One region of the Streptomyces sp. PL-29 genome, then DNA from elsewhere that is predicted to be linked to it. Evidence: riboswitches for the same ligand, from Rfam matches in the RefSeq annotation. Region 1 holds a riboswitch; the other holds the start of a gene.
The links. A riboswitch is a leader RNA that binds a small molecule or an ion and turns the genes downstream of it on or off. The one in region 1 is predicted to bind ZMP and ZTP.

Region 1 (9,769 bases):
CTGCGCTCCCTCGGCGTGGAGTTCAGGATCGGATGGACGGTGCGGGAAGTGAGGTGCGACAACGGCCGGGTGAGCGGGGTCGCGGTCGAGGGCCCGGACGGCGTGCGGCGTGTCGTGACCGCCGACCACTACGTGAGCGCACTGCCCGTCGAGCACGCGCGGCGCACCTGGAGCACGGCGTTGCGGGCCGCCGATCCGATGCTGGGGCGCTGCGACAAGCTCCGGACCGATTGGATGACCGGCATCCAGTTCTACCTCACGGAGCGGGCGCCGCTGGTACACGGCCACCTCAACTGCATCGATTCCCCGTGGTCGCTGACGGCGATCCAGCAGGCGGAGCACTGGCCGTCGCGGGACTTCCCCGCCGACTACGGCGACGGGACGGCGGTCGACTGCCTGTCGGTGGACATCTCGGAGTGGGACAAGCCGGGGATCCTGTACGGGAAGACGGCCAAGCAGTGCACCCGCGAGGAGGTGGCCCGCGAGGTGTGGGCACAGCTGAAGGCCTCCCTGGGCGACACCGGCAGGAGCCCGCTGTCCGACGCGAAGCTGCACTCGTGGTTCCTGGATCCCGGCGTGGACGGGCTCGGCACCCCGAACCCCACCAACGAGGACGAACTGCTGATCCACCCGGTCGGCACCCTCGGCAACCGGCCGAGCGCGGGTACCCGGGTACCGAACTTCTTCCTCAGTGGGGACTACGTCGCGGTCGACATCGACCTCGCGACGATGGAGGGCGCCAATGCCTCCGCCCGCGCGGCCGTCAACAGCCTGCTGGACCGGGACGGTTCGACCGCGCGGCGGTGCACCGTCCGGCCGCTGTACCGGGCGCCGGAGTTGGAGTCCGCCAAACGGCACGACCTGTGGCGCCACCGCCTCGGCCTGCGCAACGTCTTCGATGTCGGCTGATCGCGCCGGGGCCCACGGCCCTGCGGGCTCGGCTACCGTCGGGGCCATGACCACCTCGACGTCCTCGGTCGGCGCCCTGCTGCGCACCTGGCGGGTGCGGCGCGGCCTCAGCCAGCTGGAGCTGGCGGGGCGCGCCGACTCCTCGTCCCGGCACATCAGCTTCATCGAGACGGGCCGCTCCCGGCCGAGCGAGGAGATGGTGCTGCGGCTCGCCGACCACCTCGACGTCCCGATGCGTGAGCGCAACTCCCTGCTGCTCGCCGCGGGGTACGCCCCGCGCTTCGCGCAGACCGCGCTGGACGACCCGTCGATGGAAACCCTGCGCGAGGGCATCGAGCGGCTGCTCACCGGATACGAGCCCTGTCCGGCGCTGGTCGTGAACGCCACGTACGAGGTCGTCGCCGCCAACCGGGGCATCATGATGCTGCTGGACGGTCTGCCGGACCACCTGCTGACGCCGCCGCTGAACGCGATGCGGATCACCCTGCACCCCGAGGGACTGGCCCCGCGGATCCGCAACCTCAGGCAGTGGCGCGGGCACCTGCTCGCCCAAATGGAGCGCCAGATCGCACTCGTCCGCTCCGAGCCGTTGCGCGCGCTGTACGAGGAGGTCCGCTCCTATCCGGTGGCCGAACGCCCCGGCGACGGCGAACCGGAGGCGCCGGTTGCGCCCATCGCGCTCCCATTGGTCATCGAGCACGACGGCCACCTGCTGTCCTTCGTGTCGTCCATCGCGACCTTCAACACGCCGATGGACGTGACCGTCGCCGAGCTCGCCATCGAGACGATGCTCCCGGCCGACCCGGCGACGGTGAAGTACCTGCGCTCACTCGGCGACTGAGCGCAGGGCGAGCTGCTGGAGCACGGCGAAGCCGGCGACGGTCAGGGCCTGCACCGGGACCCAGACGGTCCCGGCGACGGTCGGCGAGGACCACCAGGCGAGGGCCAGCAGACTCAGTGCGGCCCAGGCGTAGTTGGCCTCGACGACGGCCTTCACGGCGGGCGCCGGGGGCCGCCTGCGCGACGCCAGCCATCCGACCGCGGCGCCGTACAGCACGAGCACGAGGCCGAGGACCAGGAGCAGTTCCTGCCCAACCCCGAGCAGCCGTCCCAGCGGCGTGCTGAAGGCGGCGTAGGCGAGGCCGTTGGCGGTGGTGACGACGGCGTCGAGAGCGAGGAAGCGACGCAGCGCGAGCTGCGGCACGGAAGTACGGGCGAAGCCGGCGAGCAGGGTCGTGGACATGGGGATTCAGCCTCCGTCGAGGTCGAACGGCCGGGTGGGTGCGCCGGATCCCGAGACCGAGTGCGCGGCCCCGGGACCCGATGCGCCCACTGTGCCGCGACCCCCGAAGGCGGTCGATTACCTGTGAGGTCATGCCAACGGTTTTTGAGGCGGGCGGCAGGAAACATTGGGGTTCCCGTCCTTCGGCCCGAGGCGGGGGGCTAGGCTTCACGCAGCCCGATCCACTCGAACGTCTTGTCGACATATGGAGAATCCGCCGGTGCGAGCCACCGCACGACCCGACCTCGACGCGATCCGGCGGCGTGTCGCGGCGCTCGCCGAGCGGTGCGGCCGGGATCCCGGCGACGTGCTGGCGACAGGACGGCTGAGCCACCTCTCCGGCGTCGACGTCCGGCGCGTTCCGGGCGTGATGGCGGGTACGGCCCCCGAAGTGCCGCTGGAGCAGCGCGTGCACCAGCGCTTCCGGCTGCTGCGCGCCACCCGCCTCGACAAGCACGGCCGAGAATGGCCGCTCGCCGCCATCGCCCACGACTTCGGCGCCCCCGGAGCCTCTCTCGGACCGCTCAACGCGGGGACCGGGCTGTTGCGGATGGGGCATGCGGCGGGCGTGCAGCGGTTCTTCGGCGTCTACGCCGGCTACCTGCTGGCCGACTGCAAGAGCGCGGTGGAGCGGGCTCTCGCCCTGTCCGCCGGGACCGTCTCGGACGGCGGCGACGATCTCGAACACCTCTCGTACCTGACCGGCATCACGCCCCGGGCCATCCGGCAGACCCTCGACGGCAGACCGCCCCGGCTCCCCCTGAAGGAGCAGGTCCACCAGCGGTTCGAACACCTGCGGCGCACCCGGCCCCGGGAGGACGGCCAGCCCCACTCACTGACGGCCATCGCCAGGTCCTTCGACGCGTCGGGGCAGTCGCTGACCCGTCTCGCCCAGGGCGAGGGCCTGCCGAACCTCGCCGCGGCGGCCGGGATCCAGCGCTTCTACGGCGTCGACGGCGGGTTCCTGCTCGCCGACGACACCGAGGCCCTCGCCACAGCCCTCAGGCTGATCGAAGGCGAACTGGAGTGCGTGGAACGGGAACGGGAGAACCCGATGCTGGCCGTGCTGCGCGCCCACGACGTGCGCAGCATCGTCGCGCGGGCCGGCCGGCTGTCGCCCCAGGGTTGGAAGTCGCTCGCCGACCACCTGGACGACCTCCTCGCACGCGAGGGGCAGCTCGGAACTCCGGGGACGACGGGCGGGACGCCGACCACGGACACCGCCGGGGGAGAAACGCCATGAGGACCACACGGGCCGCGCGCGCACCGGACTCCGAACGGCTGGACGGCGCACCTCCGGCGGCCCCGGCCGATGCCGGGAAGCCCGCCGGGGCGCCGGGCGCTTCCCGCGCTGCTCAGGGGGATCCGGCGGACATCCGGGCCGAGGGCTTCGGCCGGTGCCTCGGCGGCGCCCCGTGCCTCTGCCCGCCGTCGCCCCGGGAGCGACAGTTCCCCGATGCGACCGGACGCGTCACGTCCGCACTCGGCTGGGGAAGCCCCGTGCCACGCCGTGACCAGCACCAGCCAGTCGCCGCATCCCTCACGCCGATGCCCTCAGCACGGCCCTGACAGAGAGCACGCCACGATGAACCTGTCCTCACCGCCCCGCCACGCCGTCGTCATCGGCGGCAGCCTGGCCGGCCTCCTCGCGGCCGCTGTCCTCGCCGAGCACGCCGCGGTCACCGTCATCGACGCCGACCCGCTGCCCGAAGGGCCGGCGCCGCGCCGCGGGCTCCCGCAGGCCCGCCACACCCACCTGCTGTGGTCCGGCGGCGCCCGGGCCATCGAGCGGATCCTGCCCGGCATCACCGACGACTGGACCAAGGCCGGCGCCATCCGCCGCAGCCTGCCCACCGACCTGGTCACCAAGACCGCCCAGGGATGGATACCGCGCTGCGGGGAGAAGCAGTTCAACATCTCCTGCAGCCGCGACCTGCTCGACTCCGTGGTCCGCGCCCGGGTGACCGGCCTCCCCGGGGTGTCCACCCTCCAGCGGAGCCGGGTCCGCGGCCTGGAGGGCAACGCGGCCCGGGTCACCGGCGTCCGGGTCGACACCCCCGAGGAGGCGGACCTGCTGGTGACGGCCGACCTCGTGGTCGACGCCAGCGGCCGCGGATCGCGGGCCCGCACCTGGCTCCAGGCACTCGGGGTGAGCGGCATCCGGCAGGCCGAGGTCGACTCCGGACTGGTCTACGCGACCCGGATCTTCGAGGCCCCCGCCGGTGCGCACGAGATGGGCTTCCCCATCGTCAACGTGCAGTCCGACCCGCGGGTGCCCGTGCCCGGGCAGACCGCCACGATCGTGCCCATCGAGAACGGCCAGTGGCAGGCGACCCTGTCCGGCACCCGCGGCGGCCAGCCGACGGGCGACCCCGACGCTTTCATCCCGTTCGCCCGGTCCGTCCGCGACCCGATCGTCGGTGAGCTCCTGGAGCACCGCACCCCCCTCACGGACGTCGCCGTCACCCAGGGCACCGCCAACCGGCGGATCTACTTCGAGAAGGCCGAGCTGCCCGACGGGTTCTTCGCCGTCGGTGACTCCGTCGCCACCTTCAATCCCCTGTACGGGCAGGGCATGACGGTCGCCGCCCAGGGGCTGCTCGCCGTACGCGCCCTGCTGCGGGCCAAGGGGCTGGCCCATCCCGGGATCGGCCGTGAGGCCCAGCGCGCGATCGCACCCCAGGTCGCCACCGCCTGGGAGCTCGCCACCTCGCAGGACATCCTCTATCCGGGTGCCACCGGGATGAAGCCGCGCGCCGGCACCAACGTGCTCAACGGCTACGTCAACCGCCTGATGACGGGAGCCACCACCGACGAGGCCCTCACCGCCGCCCTGCTCAACGTCCTCACCATGAGCATCGAGCCCACCCACTGGCTCCGCCCCTCCGTGGTCTGGCACGTGATGCGCGCCTCCGACCGGGGCGCCCTGAAGGCTCCGCCGCTCACGGCCGCGGAGCGGGCCGTCGCCGGGCTCGACCCGGCGCCCGGCACGGGCACCGCCCCCACCACCGGCTCCGGCGGCGGGGGTGGGGGCGGCGCCGCCCCCACCGGCCCGGCAGCCGATCCGGTCGGCCCGGCCGACCCCGTCGGACAGGCCAGATGAGCGGCGGGGCCCGGAGACGGCTGCGCCCCGGACCGGAGTCCGGGGCGCAGCCGTGCAGGCGGTGCGGATCAGAGCTCGGCGAGGTCCAGTCCGGCCTGCGCGGCCGCGGCCAGGACGGTCTGCTCCAGCAGGACGGCGATGGTCATCGGGCCGACACCGCCCGGCACGGGGGTGATCAGCGAGGCCCGGGCCGCCGCCGACGCGAAGTGGACGTCGCCGACGTTGCCCTCGTTGTAGCCGGCGTCCAGGACCACCGCGCCCGGCTTGATGTCCTCGCCCCGGATGAACTCGGCCTTGCCAACGGCGGCGACCAGCACGTCCGCCTGGCGCACGATCGAGGCGAGGTCCTGGGTGCGGGAGTGGCAGTAGGTGACCGTGGCGTTCTGCTCCAGGAGCAGCATCCCGGCCGGCTTGCCCAGGATCGCGCTGCGGCCGACGACCACGGCGTGCTTGCCGGTGAGGTCCACGTCGTACTCGGCGAGCAGGCGCATGATGCCGCCCGGGGTACAGGAGACGAAGCCGGGCAGGCCGAAGCCCATGGCCGCGAAGGAGTGCATGGTGACCCCGTCCACGTCCTTCCCGGGGGCGATGGCCTCGAAGGCGGCGCGCTCGTCGATGTGGTGCGGGACGGGGTGCTGGAGCAGGATGCCGCTGATCTCCGGGTCCTCGGACAGCGCCGTGATCGCCGCGACCAGCTCCTCGGTGGTGGTCGAGGCCGGCAGCTCCACGTGGCGCGAGGTGATCCCGGCCTTCGCGCAGCGGTTCTGCTTCATACGGACGTAGGTGACGGAGGCGGGGTCCTCGCCGACCAGCACGGTCGCGAGGCAGGGCGCGGTGCCGGTGCGCTGGGTGATCTTCGCCGCGAGGTCGGCGGTCCGCTCCGAGACGCGGCGGGCGAGGGCGGTGCCGTCCATCAGCCGGGCGGTGCCGGCGGCAGGAGCGGCGGGGGCGTTCTGGGCAGTCGTCACGGGGTCTCCTGAACGTCGCTGCGGTGCGCGGATCGAGGTTCGCCCAGGCGCGCGGCAGTCGACGCAGCGGGAGGTGCTCGGCTGCGCCGGGCCGCTCCCCGGTGGTGATCCACCCGAACGCCAGTCACGGCCCGGCGACCACTGTAGTCGACCAAAGCGGTGGCCGCCCGGCGCCCGACCTGCGACGATCAATGCATGACGCGTACTTTCGACCACCTTGTCGCCGAGGCCGAATCCGTGTCCGTGGACGGCTGGGACTTCTCCTGGCTCGACGGGCGGGCCACCGAGCAGCGTCCTTCCTGGGGGTACCAGCGCCTGATGGCCGAGCGCCTGGCCCGGGTCCGGTCCGCCCTGGACATCCAGACCGGCGGCGGTGAGGTCCTCGCCGGGGCCGGGTCCCTGCCGCCCCTGACGGTGGCCACGGAGTCCTGGCCGCCCAATGTCCAGCGGGCGACCCGGCTGCTGCACCCGCTGGGCGCGGTGGTGGTCGCGGACGCCGACGAGCCGCCGCTGCCCTTCGGCGACGAGGCCTTCGAGCTGGTGACCAGCCGGCACCCGGTGACCATCTGGTGGGACGAGATCGCCCGGGTGCTGACCCCCGGCGGAACGTATCTCTCGCAGCAGGTCGGCCCGGCGAGCGTCTTCGAACTCGTCGAATTTTTTCTCGGACCCCAGCCCGAGGACGTCCGGCGCGCCCGGCATCCCGACGACGCGGTCGCCGACGCCACGAAGGCGGGTCTGGAAGTCCTCGACCTGCGCTCGGAGCGGCTGCGCACCGAGTTCCACGACATCGGAGCCGTGATCTACTTCCTGCGGAAGGTGATCTGGATGGTGCCCGGCTTCACGGTCGGGCAGTACCGGGACCGCCTGCGCGAGCTGCACGAACGGATCGAGCGCGACGGCCCGTTCGTCGCGCACACCGCCCGCTTCCTGATCGAGGCCCGCAAAACGGACTGATGCGGAGGGCGGACGGATCCGCGCCGGATCCGGTTGCCCGGCCGTAGCGTGGCGCAGGTCACTCAATTCAGCGCGTAACGAATCGACTCGGGCATGCGATGAACCGACAGGTGTCCTCGCGCGGCCCGGAATACAGACCCCCCTCGGGTCTGTTTCCCGAGTTCGCGCGATGATGTCCCGCCCACCCCATATCTGTTCGCAACGAGAGGCTCCTTGTGTCGCTCAGCCCGTCCCGTACGTTCCCTCCGGAGATCGCCGAATCGGAGGCCCTCGTCGCGCTCGTCGAGCGCGGCCGCGAGCAGGGTCACATCAACGGTGACGACGTGCGCCAGGCCTTCGAGGCCGGCCGCATCCCGGTGGACCAGTGGAAGCGGGTCCTGCGCAGCCTGAACCAGGTCCTCGACGAGGAGGGTGTCGCCCTTCACGTCAGCGCGGCCCCCGCCACCAAGGCTGCCGCGAAGAAGCCCCGCAAGGCTGCCGCCCCGGCCCGCACCGTGGCCAAGAAGGCCACCGCCGCGCCCCGGCCCATCGGTGCGCGCAAGACCGCGGCCCCCGCCGCGGCCACCACAGTCACGGCCACGGCAATATCCGCTCCGTCGGCCGCCGCGGCTGCGGAGGCGGCGGTTCCGGCCGAGGCAGCCGCCGAGCCGAAGAAGCGCACGGTCAAGAAGACCGCCGCCAAGAAGACCGCCGTGAAGAAGACCGCGGCGAAGAAGACCAGCGCCAAGGACGCGGACGAGGCCGAGAGCCCGGCCGTCGAGGGCGAGGACTGGGCAGCGGAGGACCTCGTCGACGAAGCCGAGGAGGAGGCGCCCAAGACCGGCGCCCAGGGCTTCGTGCTGTCCGACGACGACGAGGACGACGCCCCGGCACAGACGGTCATGGTGGCCGGCGCGACCGCGGACCCGGTCAAGGACTACCTCAAGCTGATCGGCAAGGTGCCGCTCCTCAACGCCGAGCAGGAGGTCGAGCTCGCCAAGCGCATCGAGGCCGGTCTCTTCTCCGAGTACAAGCTCGAAGAGGAGGAGGACCACAAGCCCGCCTTCAAGCGCGAGCTGGAGATCCTCGTCGAGGACGGCCGCCGTGCCAAGAACCACCTGCTGGAGGCCAACCTCCGTCTCGTGGTCTCCCTGGCCAAGCGCTACACCGGCCGCGGCATGCTCTTCCTGGACCTGATCCAGGAGGGCAACGTCGGCCTGATCCGCGCCGTGGAGAAGTTCGACTACACCAAGGGCTTCAAGTTCTCCACGTACGCGACCTGGTGGATCCGGCAGGCGATCACGCGTGCCATGGCCGACCAGTCGCGCACGATCCGCATCCCCGTCCACATGGTCGAGATCATCAACAAGCTCGCCCGCGTGCAGCGCCAGATGCTCCAGGACCTGGGCCGCGAGCCCACCCCGGAGGAGCTGGGCAAGGAACTCGACATGACCCCCGAGAAGGTCATCGAGGTCCAGAAGTACGGCCGCGAGCCGATCTCCCTGCACACCCCGCTGGGTGAGGAGGGCGACAGCGAGTTCGGTGACCTCATCGAGGACTCCGAGGCGGTCGTGCCCGCGGACGCGGTCTCCTTCACCTTCCTCCAGGAGCAGCTCCAGTCGATCCTGGGCACGCTCTCGGAGCGCGAGGCGGGCGTGGTCTCCATGCGCTACGGCCTCAACGACGGCCAGCCGAAGACCCTCGACGAGATCGGCCGCGTGTACGGGGTCACCCGCGAGCGGATCCGCCAGATCGAGTCGAAGACCATGTCGAAGCTGCGCCACCCGTCGCGCTCCCAGGTGCTGCGCGACTACCTCGACTGAGTCGATCTCCACGCAGCACGCCCCCGACCTGCGCATCCGCGGGCCGGGGGCGTGACCGCACCGGCTCGGGCGCACCGCGTCCCGGTTCCCCGGGGGTGACGGCAGGCTGCACGAGCGGGGACGTCCTGCGCCGGTGGGGCGGTGTGGGGTGCGGCCCGTGTGATCGCACCCCACACCGCCCGGCATCCGGTTCTCCCGCGGGCGGGGCTCAGGCCTCGATGAGGTGCTTGAGCTTCTCCTCGTTCAGCGGCATCTCCTTGCGAGCGTGCGGTTTCACGACGAGCGGTACGAGCACCCTGCCGATGCCGTGGCCCTCGAAGTCCAGGCTCAGGGTGAGGCGGGAGCGGGTTCCGTCGCCCAGGGGCTCGACGGTGCCCCGGACATCGCCGCGGACCGGGCCGTCGATGCCGTGCAGGTGCCAGCTCCTGGGCGGGTCGTACTCGGTGAGCTCCATGGTCATCGGGAACTCACGCCGGCCGATCCGCCGCCGCACGGAGATGATCGCTCCCACGGCCGGGTGCTCGGTGCCCCGGGCGGACACCGCGCTCTTCTGCCACTCCGGCAGGTGGGAGGCGTCCGACGCGTAGGCGAAGACCTCCTCGGGACTGCGGTCGATGTCGATGCTTTCTCTGATCGCGGACATGGCGACCCCTTCATGCCCCCTGAAGGCGCTGTCCTTCCACGCTACCGCGCAGGTCAGGTGGCTGTCCGCTGCCTGCGGGCGGCCATGGCGGCATGGACCGCGACG
Region 2 (9,769 bases), 1.6 Mb from region 1:
CTCCCGCTTCACGGACATGATCACGTACGGGGTGCTGGGCGTGGCGATCACGTTGCTCGCGCTGGTGATGGAGCCCAGGCCGCTGCTGGAGATCCCGTTCCTGGAGAGCGCGGTCCGCTTCACCGTGAGGTGAGCCGCGACGAGGTGAGCACTGAGGTGAGGGCAGCCGTGCGTCGCCGACGCCGGGCCCGCCGTCTGCGAGGCGTCCCCCGTGACGTGCACGGCGACGCCCTCGTGGGAGGGGGGCCGGATCGGATCTTCCCGGTCGAACGCAGGCCCGGGAACCGGCTCCGCCTTCGAAACGCCGGGGTCCGTGTGCCGCGCACCACAGGGACCCGGGGGTTGGGCCGCGTCCGGGTCGGATAGCCTGACCGCGGATGTCTCTTCACGTCAAGATTTACAGGGGAGCGGCGTCCTCCAGCACATGGGGCAGGGACGCCCCACCGCCAGCTGTCTAACGGAGAAGGCCATGACCCGCACTCCTGTGAATGTCACCGTCACCGGCGCCGCCGGCCAGATCGGCTACGCGCTGCTCTTCCGTATCGCGTCCGGCCACCTGCTCGGCGCGGACGTGCCGGTCAAGCTCCGGCTCCTGGAGATCCCCCAGGGAATGAAGGCCGCCGAGGGCACCGCCATGGAGCTCGACGACTGCGCCTTCCCGCTGCTCGCCGGCATCGACATCTTCGACGACCCGAACAAGGGCTTCGACGGCGCCAACGTCGCGCTGCTCGTGGGCGCCCGTCCGCGTACCGCGGGCATGGAACGCGGTGACCTGCTCGCCGCCAACGGCGGCATCTTCAAGCCGCAGGGCCAGGCCATCAACGCGCACGCCGCAGACGACATCAAGGTCCTGGTCGTGGGCAACCCGGCCAACACCAACGCGCTCATCGCGCAGGCCGCCGCCCCGGACGTACCGGCCGAGCGCTTCACCGCGATGACCCGCCTGGACCACAACCGCGCGATCTCGCAGCTGGCCGCCAAGACCGGTGCCGCCGTCTCCGACATCAAGCGCCTCACGATCTGGGGCAACCACTCGGCGACCCAGTACCCGGACATCTTCCACGCGGAGATCGCCGGCAAGAACGCCGCCGAGGTCGTGGCCGACCAGGCGTGGCTCGCCGACACCTTCATCCCGACCGTCGCCAAGCGCGGCGCCGCGATCATCGACGCCCGCGGTGCGTCCTCCGCGGCCTCGGCCGCCAACGCCGCCATCGACCACGTGCACACCTGGGTCAACGGCACCGCCGAGGGCGACTGGACCTCGATGGGCATCCCGTCGGACGGCTCCTACGGCGTCCCGGCCGGCCTGATCTCCTCCTTCCCCGTCACCTGCAAGGACGGCGCGTACGAGATCGTCCAGGGCCTGGACGTCAACGAGTTCTCCCGCGCCCGCATCGACGCCTCCGTCAAGGAGCTGTCGGAGGAGCGCGACGCGGTCCGCGAGCTCGGCCTGATCTGATCCGTCGCCCCTCCCCGAGGGGCGCGGAACCGCTTGGCCAGCTCGGCGAGCAGCACGCACCGAAGCGCCCCGGCCCCACCAGGCCGGGGCGCTTCGGCGCTTCGGCGCTTCGGCGTTCCGGCCTGACCGGCCTGACCGGCCTGACCGGCCTGACCGGCCTGACCGGCCTGACCGGCCTGACCGGCCGACCCTGGCCGGGGCCGGGGCCGGGGATTTCGGCCTCCGGCCCGACTCAGGCCTTGTACATGCCGGGCTTGTAGTGGCCCGGCACCATGCGGGTGGTCACACCGAAGCGGTTCCACACGTTGATCGTCGCGATCACCGTGATCAGCTGGGCCAGCTCGCGTTCCTCGAAGTGCACCGCGGCCTTCGCGTACACCTCGTCGGGCACGAAACCGTCGGTCAGGACGGTGACGGCCTCGGTCAGCTCGATCGCTGCGAGCTCCTTCTCGGTGTAGAAGTGCCGCGACTCCTCCCAGGCGGCCAACTGCACGATGCGCTCGACGCTCTCGCCCGCGGCGACCGCGTCCTTGGTGTGCATGTCGAGGCAGAAGGCGCAGTGGTTGATCTGCGAGGCGCGGATCTTGACGAGCTCGACGAGGGACGGATCCAGGCCCTTCTTGGAGGCGATCTCCAGAGCCAGGACGGCCTTGTAAGCCTCGGGGGCGAGCTTCGCCAGGTTCATGCGGGGCGTGTGCTCGGGGGCATGGGCATGGGCGTGGGCGTGGGCATGCGGGTGGGTGTGGGAGTCGGTCTGCGGGTGGGCCTGCCGGCCTTCTGCGGTGGTGGTCATGTGCTCCACCGTAGGAGGCAGGCGGCCCGCCGGTATGGTCCATATCCATGACGGATCCTTGGGCCACTTTCGGCGCCGACCTGCACCTGGAGCTCTCCGCCGGGCGCGGCTTGCGGGCCGGGCTGACCGAGGCGCTGCGCGAGGCCGCGCGCAGCGGGCGGCTGGCGGCCGGCACCCGGCTGCCGTCCTCCCGCACCCTCGCCGCGGATCTGGGCATCGCCCGCAACACGGTCGCCGAGGCGTATGCCGAGCTCGTCGCCGAGGGCTGGCTCACAGCCCGCCAGGGCTCGGGCACGCGGGTCGCCCGGCGGGCGCGTCCGCGCCGGGCGGCGACCGCCGCCCCGGTCCGGCGCGCCGTGCGCGGCGGACCGGCCTACAGCCTGCTCCCCGGCAGCCCCGACCTGGGCGGATTCCCGCGCGCGGCCTGGCTGTCGGCGGCCCGGCGGGCACTGACCGACGCCCCGAACGAGGCCTTCGGCTACGCCACCGACGGCCGCGGCCGCGTCGAGCTGCGGAAGGCGCTGGCGGGCTACCTGGCACGGGCGCGCGGCGTGTACGCGGACCCGGACCGGATCGTGCTGTGCGCGGGGTTCCTGCACGGGCTGAAGCTGCTCGCGGCGGTGCTGCGGGCGCGCCGGGTCCGGGAGGTCGCGGTGGAGGGGTACGGCCTGGACTTCCACCGGGCCGAGCTGGTGGGGGCCGGGCTGCGGACCAGGCCGCTCGGGGTGGACGAGGAGGGGGCCCGTACCGGGGAGCTGACGGCCGCGGCGGGCGCGGTGCTGCTGACACCGGCCCACCAGTTCCCGACGGGCGCGGCCCTGACCCCGGCCCGCCGGGCGGCAGCGGTCGACTGGGCCCGGACCACCGGCGGCCTGATCCTGGAGGACGACTACGACGGGGAGTTCCGCTACGACAGGCAGCCGGTGGGAGCCCTGCAGGGCCTGGATCCGGACCGGGTGGTGTACCTCGGCACGGCCAGCAAGTCGCTCGCCCCGGGGCTGCGGATCGGCTGGATGGTGCTCCCGGCGGACCTGGTGGAGGAGGTGGCCGCCGCGAAGGGGTACACCGACTGGACCTCCAGCGCCCCGGACCAGCTGACGCTGGCGGAGTTCATCGAATCCGGGGCGTACGACCGTCATGTGCGCGGGATGCGGCTGCGCTACCGGCGGCGGCGGGACGAGCTGGTGGCGGCGGTGGCGGGCCGGGTCGCGGGCGTGTCCGGGATCGCGGCGGGCCTGCACGCGGTGCTGGATCTCCCGGCGGGCACGGAGCGGTCGGTGCTGCAGTCGGCGGCCTGGCAGGACCTGGCCCTGCACGGGCTCTCCGCCTTCCGCCATCCGCAGGCCGAACTCCCGCCGCGGGACGCGCTGGTCGTCGGCTACGGGACCCCGTCGGACAGTGCCTGGTCCCCGACCCTCGCGGCACTGGTCGCGGCGCTGCCGTGACCTGTCATGTGCCCGGCGCGGCGCCGGGCCGGAAGCTCTGCCCGGGGCCCCGCGGGGTGAGGCCCCGCCCCGCACCGACACACCGGCGCGGCGGGCGGCCGGGTGGCCGGGTGGCCGGGCGGGCTCAGGACGGCGCTGACGCCGGGGCCGACGGCGGCTCCGGTTCGCCGAAGCGGGAGAGGGCCAGGGAGCCGGCGACCGCCACCGCGAAGCCGGTCACCGCCAGCCACGACAGGCCCTCTCGGGTGCGGTCGCCGAGCCAGGCCACGCCCACCGCCGCCGGGCCGATGGTCTCTCCCAGCACCAGGCCCGCCGTCGCGACCGTCACCGAGCCCCGGGCCAGCGCCGAGGTCAGCAGCAGGAACCCCGCCGCCCCGCCGAGCAGGAGCGCGTACAGGGCCGGATTGGCGAGATCGGTCACCGAGTCGACGAGCCGCACCGAGATCTCCACCACACCGAAGCCGGTGCCCGATCCCAGCCCGAGCACCAGCGCCCGGGGCCCGTCCGGCAGCCCGCCCGCGACCGCGCCGACCAGCAGCACCAGCACCGCTACCCCCAACAGCCCCAGCTTCAGCGCCGGCGAACCCGTCCCGCTGCCCTCCTCCCCGGACGCGAAGCCCAGCATCAGCAGCCCCGCGCACACCACGGCCACCGCGCACCACTCCCGCCGGGACAACCGCACCGCCATCAGCCGCGAGGCGACCACCGCCGTCACGGCCAGACTGGCGGCCAGCGCGGACCCGACGACGTAGATCGGCACGTGCCGCAGCGCGATGATCTGCAGGACGAAGCCGGTGCCGTCCAGGACGAGGCCCAGCACGTAGCGCCACTGCCGCGCGGCCCGCAGCAGCAGCGCCGCGTCCACCCCGGACCCGCTGCCGGGCTCCACCGCCCGTGTCGCGACGGCCTGAAGTACGGACGCCGTACCGAAGCACACCGCCGCACCGAGTGAGCAAATCATCCCAATCAGCACGAACTGACTTTAGGTCACGGATCTCACGGCGGCCGGATTCCATCGGCCGGGGGCCCCGCTCTAGTCTGTCGGGAGCACGCCAGGTTCCAGGGGGAGCAGCAGACATGGACATCAGCAGCACCAACCAGCGCCGGATGCGCTCCGGCGCCGTCGCCCTCGGAGGCATGGGTCTGCTCGCGGCCACCCTGGTGGCTTGCGGAAGCAGCGACGAGCCGGACCGCCGCTGTGCGTCCCGCTCCACGCTGAAACACCTGAACAGCAAGGAGTGCAGGAGCGGCGGAAGCGGCGCGTACTACTACGGCGGCCACGTCAGCAACGGCAAGGTCACCGGCGGAAGCTTCGACAAGTCCGCCGTCACCCGCGGCGGCATCGGCGGCCACTCCAGCTCCAGCGGCGGCTGATCGCCCGATGCAGCGGCACACCATCGAGCCCCGCGCCGACTGGCAGAAGACGGTCGAGGAGCAGGGGCTGATCTACCCCCTCACCCGCTACCCCGACGACTCGCTGCGCCCCTACTGGGACGAGAGCGCCTACTACTCCTTCTCCCTCCCCGAGGTCGAGGCCCTGGAGGACGTCGTCGAGGATCTGCACGCGATGTGCCTGGCCGCGGCCGCGCACATCATCGAGCACGACCGCTTCGCCGACCTCGGCATCACCGACCCGAAGCTCGCCGCGATGATCGCCGAGTCCTGGCGCCGCCGTGCCGAGCAGCCCTTCGTCTACGGGCGCTTCGACCTGCGCTACGACGGCACCGGCAGCCCGGCCAAGATGCTGGAGTACAACGCCGACACCCCGACCTCGCTCGTGGAGGCCGCCAGCGCGCAGTGGTTCTGGATGGAAGAGCGCTTCCCCGGAGCCGACCAGTGGAACTCCCTCCACGAACGCCTCGTCGACGCCTGGCGCCGCCAGGCGGAGCTGCTGCCCCCCGGCCTGCTGCATTTCGCGCACTCCGAGACCGACGAGATCGGCGAGGACCTGATGACGGTCGCCTACCTCCAGGAGACCGCCGACCAGGCCGGCCTGCAGACCCACGCCCTGTCCGTGGAGCAGATCGGCTGGGACAGCCTGTCCGGGCGGTTCGTCGACGACCGGCTCCGGTTCATCCGCAGTTGCTTCAAGCTCTACCCGTGGGAGTGGCTGGCGACCGACGAGTTCGGCCCGCAGGTCCTCGACACCTACGACCACGGCGGCGGCTCCGGCACCACGGCCTGGATCGAGCCGCTGTGGAAGATGCTGCTCTCCAACAAGGCGCTGCTCGCGATCCTGTGGGAGCTCTTCCCGGAGCACCCGAACCTGCTGCCCGCCTACCTCGACGGGCCGCGCGAACTCGCGGAGCCCGGATCGGCCGGCTACGTGGCCAAGCCCCTCCTCGGCCGCGAGGGCGCGGGCGTCACCCTCCACGAGCCGGGCCCGGACGGCGAGCCGTTCGTAGCGGAGCCGGGGGAGCGGTACTGCTTCCAGGGACTGGCTCCGCTGCCCGACTTCGACGGCAACCGGGTGGTGCTCGGCGCGTGGGTGGTCGAGGACGAGGCGGCGGGGCTCGGCATCCGCGAATCCGCGGGGCCGGTCACGGACGCGTACGCCCGCTTCCTGCCCCACGTCATCGTCTAGTGCGGTGACCGGAAGGGTTCACCGCCTCACGGTCCCCGGCACGGCAGCAGGCGTACTGCCCGGCAAGGCCGGGGACGCGGCGGGCGGGCGTGCGTGCCGGCCGCCGCGGGACGGGCGGGACCGTCGCGACACGCCCCGGCGCTGGGGCCTACCCGCCGAGCACCGACCGGAGCTGGTCCAGGCCCCAGTCCAGATCCTCCTTGGTGATCACCAGCGGCGGGGCGATCCGGATCGTCGATCCGTGGGTGTCCTTCACGAGCACCCCGAGCTCCATCAGCTTCTCGGAGATCTCCCGGCCCGTACCGCGGGACGGGTCGATGTCGACGCCCGCCCACAGCCCCCGGCCGCGTACGGCGGTCACCGCGCCCCCGCCGACGAGCAGGTTCAGCTCGCGGTGGAGGTGGTCGCCCAGTTCGGTGGCCCGCTGCTGGAACTCGCCGGTCCGCAGCATCGCGATCACCTCCAGGGCGACGGCGCACGCGAGCGGGTTCCCCCCGAAGGTGGAGCCGTGCTGGCCGGGTCCGAACACCCCCAGCACGTCCCGGTCGGCGACCACCGCCGACACCGGCACCACACCGCCGCCGAGCGCCTTGCCGAGGATGTAGACGTCCGGGACGACGCCCTCGTGCTCGCAGGCGAAGGTCCGGCCGGTCCGGCCGAGCCCCGACTGGATCTCGTCGGCCATGAAGAGCACGTTCCGCTCGCGGGTCAGCTCCCGTACGCCGGCCAGGTACCCGGCGGGCGGCACCAGCACCCCCGCCTCGCCCTGGATCGGCTCCAGCAGCACGGCCACGGTGTTCTCCGTGACGGCGTGCGACAGCGCGGTGAGGTCCCCGTACGGGACGATCTCGAAGCCGGGCGTGTACGGCCCGAAGTGGTCGCGGGCGTCGTGGTCGGTCGAGAAGGACACGATCGTCGTGGTCCGGCCGTGGAAGTTGTCTGCGGCCACCACGATCTTGGCGTGCCCGTCCGGGACGCCCTTGACCTCGTAACCCCACTTGCGGGCGGTCTTCACCGCCGTCTCCACCGCCTCCGCGCCGGTGTTCATGGGCAGCACCATCTCCTTGCCGCACAGCGCGGAGAGTTCGGTGCAGAAGTCGGCGAACCGGTCGTGGTGGAAGGCGCGCGAGGTGAGCGTCACCCGTTCCAGCTGGGCCCGCGCCGCGTCGATCAGACGGCGGTTGCCGTGCCCGAAGTTGAGCGCGGAGTACCCGGCGAGCATGTCGAGGTATCTGCGACCCTCCACGTCGGTCATCCACGCGCCTTCCGCGGTCGCGACGACGACGGGCAGCGGGTGGTAGTTGTGCGCGCTGTGCGCGTCGGCGGAGCGGATGGCAGCAGCTGTTGTCGACACGGGGTCTCCGATCGTCCGTCTGGCCGGTGAAGCGGTGAAGCGGTGAAGCGGTGAAGCGGTGACGAGGGTGGCGCCACCTTCTTATCGTCGCTCGTATCCCGGACGCGGAAACCTGCCCCGCGGCGCGCCCGCTAAGGTGTTCGGTACGCACGGCGACTGGCGTACGGGGAACCAACTCCGGGGGAGTCGTGCGCGCTCGACCGCATCAGGGCCGCTCGCCTGGGCCTCGCGGGGTACCGATCACATCGACCCCGGAGGAGCCCGCCGTGTCCGCGAGCCGCCATCCCGCCCTGTCCGCGACCGATCCGGAACTGGCGTCCCACGTCGCCGCGGAGGAAGTCCTCCAGGCGGAGACCCTGCGCCTGATCCCCAGCGAGAACTACGTGTCCGCGGCCGTCCTGGAGGCCTCCGGGACCGTGCTGCAGAACAAGTACAGCGAGGGGTACCCGGGCCGCCGCTACTACGAGGGCCAGCAGAACATCGACCGGGTCGAGGCACTGGCGATCGAGCGGGCCAAGGGCCTGTTCGGCGTGGACCACGCCAACGTGCAGCCGTACTCCGGCTCCCCGGCCAACCTGGCCGTGTACCTGGCCTTCGCGCAGCCCGGCGACACGGTCATGGGCATGGCCCTGCCGATGGGCGGCCACCTGACGCACGGCTGGGGGGTCTCGGCGACGGGCTCGTGGTTTCGCGGCGTGCAGTACGGCGTCCGCGCCGACACGGGTCTGATCGACTACGACGCGGTGCGCGAGCTGGCCCTCGCCGAGCGGCCCAAGCTGATCTTCTGCGGCGGCACCGCCCTGCCGAGGACCATCGACTTCGCCGCCTTCGCGGAGATCGCGCGCGAGGCGGGCTCGGTCCTGGTCGCGGACGTCGCCCACATCGCCGGCCTGATCGCGGGCGGCGCGCACCCGTCCCCGGCGGGGCACGTGGACGTCATCTCCACCACGACCCACAAGACCCTGCGCGGTCCCCGCGGCGCGATGCTGATGTGCCGCGAGGAGCACGCGAAGGCGATCGACAGGGCGGTTTTCCCCGGCCTGCAGGGCGGTCCGCACAACCAGACCACGGCCGGCATCGCGGTGGCCCTGCACGAGGCCGCCCAGCCGTCCTTCGTCCGGTACGCGCACGCGGTCGTCGCCAACGCCCGGGCGCTGGCCGCCGCCCTGCTGGAGCGTGGCTTCGACCTGGTGTCGGGCGGTACGGACAACCACCTGATCCTGATCGACCTGACGGGCAAGGAGGTGCCGGGCAAGGTCGCCGCCAAGGCCCTGGACCGGGCGGGGATCGTCGTGAACCACAACACGGTGCCGTTCGACCCGCGCAAGCCGTTCGATCCCTCGGGGGTGCGGATCGGCACACCGTCCCTGACCTCGCGCGGGCTGTCCACGGAGCACATGCCGCTGGTGGCCGACTGGATCGCCCGCGCGGTCGACGCGGCCGCGCGGCCCGACGAGACGGCGCTCAAGGCGATCCGGGCCGAGGTCGCCGATCTGATGGCCGCCTTCCCGGCGCCGGGCCTTCCGCTGTCGTAGCCCTGCGGCGCCGCCGCCGGGGGTTCCGCGCCCCCGGAGCGCCGCCCCCGGTCCCCGCTGCCGCCGCCGGGCCGGGGGCGGCGCGCCCCGACGGGTCCCGGCCGGTGGCGGGCCCGAGCCGGCCCCCGCACCTGAGAGAATGGGGCCATGGCTTCTGATCGTCCTCGCGCGCTCTCCGGCATCCAGCCCACCTCCGGTTCGTTCCACCTCGGGAACTACCTCGGAGCGATCCGCCAGTACGTCGCCCTCCAGGAGACGCACGACGCGTTCTACATGGTCGTCGACCTGCACGCGATCACCGTGCCGCAGGACCCGAAGGACCTGCGCGCGAACACCCGCCTGTCGGCCGCGCAGCTGCTGGCCGCCGGCCTGGACCCCGAGCGCTGCACGCTCTTCGTCCAGAGCCACGTCCCCGAGCACGCGCAGCTCGGTTGGGTGATGAACTGCATCACCGGCTTCGGCGAGGCCAGTCGGATGACCCAGTTCAAGGACAAGTCCGCCAAGGGCGGCGTCAACAGCGCCAGTGTCGGCCTCTTCACGTACCCGATCCTCCAGGTCGCCGACATCCTGCTCTACCAGGCGAACGCGGTTCCCGTCGG

Region 2: linked by a shared signal. The riboswitch ahead of glyA (serine hydroxymethyltransferase) and the one ahead of R4Z63_RS27075 (bifunctional 5,10-methylenetetrahydrofolate dehydrogenase/5,10-methenyltetrahydrofolate cyclohydrolase) in region 1 are both predicted to bind ZMP and ZTP.

The regions. Positions count from the first base shown of each region.
Region 1 covers NZ_CP136996.1:5,907,426-5,917,194, reverse strand. The annotation lists gene R4Z63_RS27100 (hydroxysqualene dehydroxylase) at 1-909, shown strand, start outside; gene R4Z63_RS27095 (helix-turn-helix domain-containing protein) at 956-1,750, shown strand; gene R4Z63_RS27090 (hypothetical protein) at 1,736-2,152, opposite strand; gene R4Z63_RS27085 (hypothetical protein) at 2,412-3,434, shown strand; gene R4Z63_RS27080 (NAD(P)/FAD-dependent oxidoreductase) at 3,777-5,294, shown strand; gene R4Z63_RS27075 (bifunctional 5,10-methylenetetrahydrofolate dehydrogenase/5,10-methenyltetrahydrofolate cyclohydrolase) at 5,363-6,208, opposite strand; ZMP/ZTP riboswitch at 6,297-6,400, opposite strand; gene R4Z63_RS27070 (class I SAM-dependent methyltransferase) at 6,458-7,219, shown strand; gene R4Z63_RS27065 (RNA polymerase sigma factor) at 7,435-9,021, shown strand; gene R4Z63_RS27060 (SRPBCC family protein) at 9,230-9,664, opposite strand; gene R4Z63_RS27055 (amino acid permease) at 9,718-9,769, opposite strand, start outside.
Region 2 covers NZ_CP136996.1:4,280,534-4,290,302, forward strand. The annotation lists gene R4Z63_RS19725 (DUF3017 domain-containing protein) at 1-133, shown strand, start outside; gene R4Z63_RS19730 (malate dehydrogenase) at 470-1,459, shown strand; gene R4Z63_RS19735 (carboxymuconolactone decarboxylase family protein) at 1,692-2,252, opposite strand; gene pdxR (MocR-like pyridoxine biosynthesis transcription factor PdxR) at 2,300-3,697, shown strand; gene R4Z63_RS19745 (DMT family protein) at 3,822-4,670, opposite strand; gene R4Z63_RS19750 (hypothetical protein) at 4,775-5,071, shown strand; gene R4Z63_RS19755 (glutathionylspermidine synthase family protein) at 5,079-6,281, shown strand; gene rocD (ornithine--oxo-acid transaminase) at 6,430-7,635, opposite strand; ZMP/ZTP riboswitch at 7,778-7,867, shown strand; gene glyA (serine hydroxymethyltransferase) at 7,902-9,170, shown strand; gene trpS (tryptophan--tRNA ligase) at 9,318-9,769, shown strand, end outside.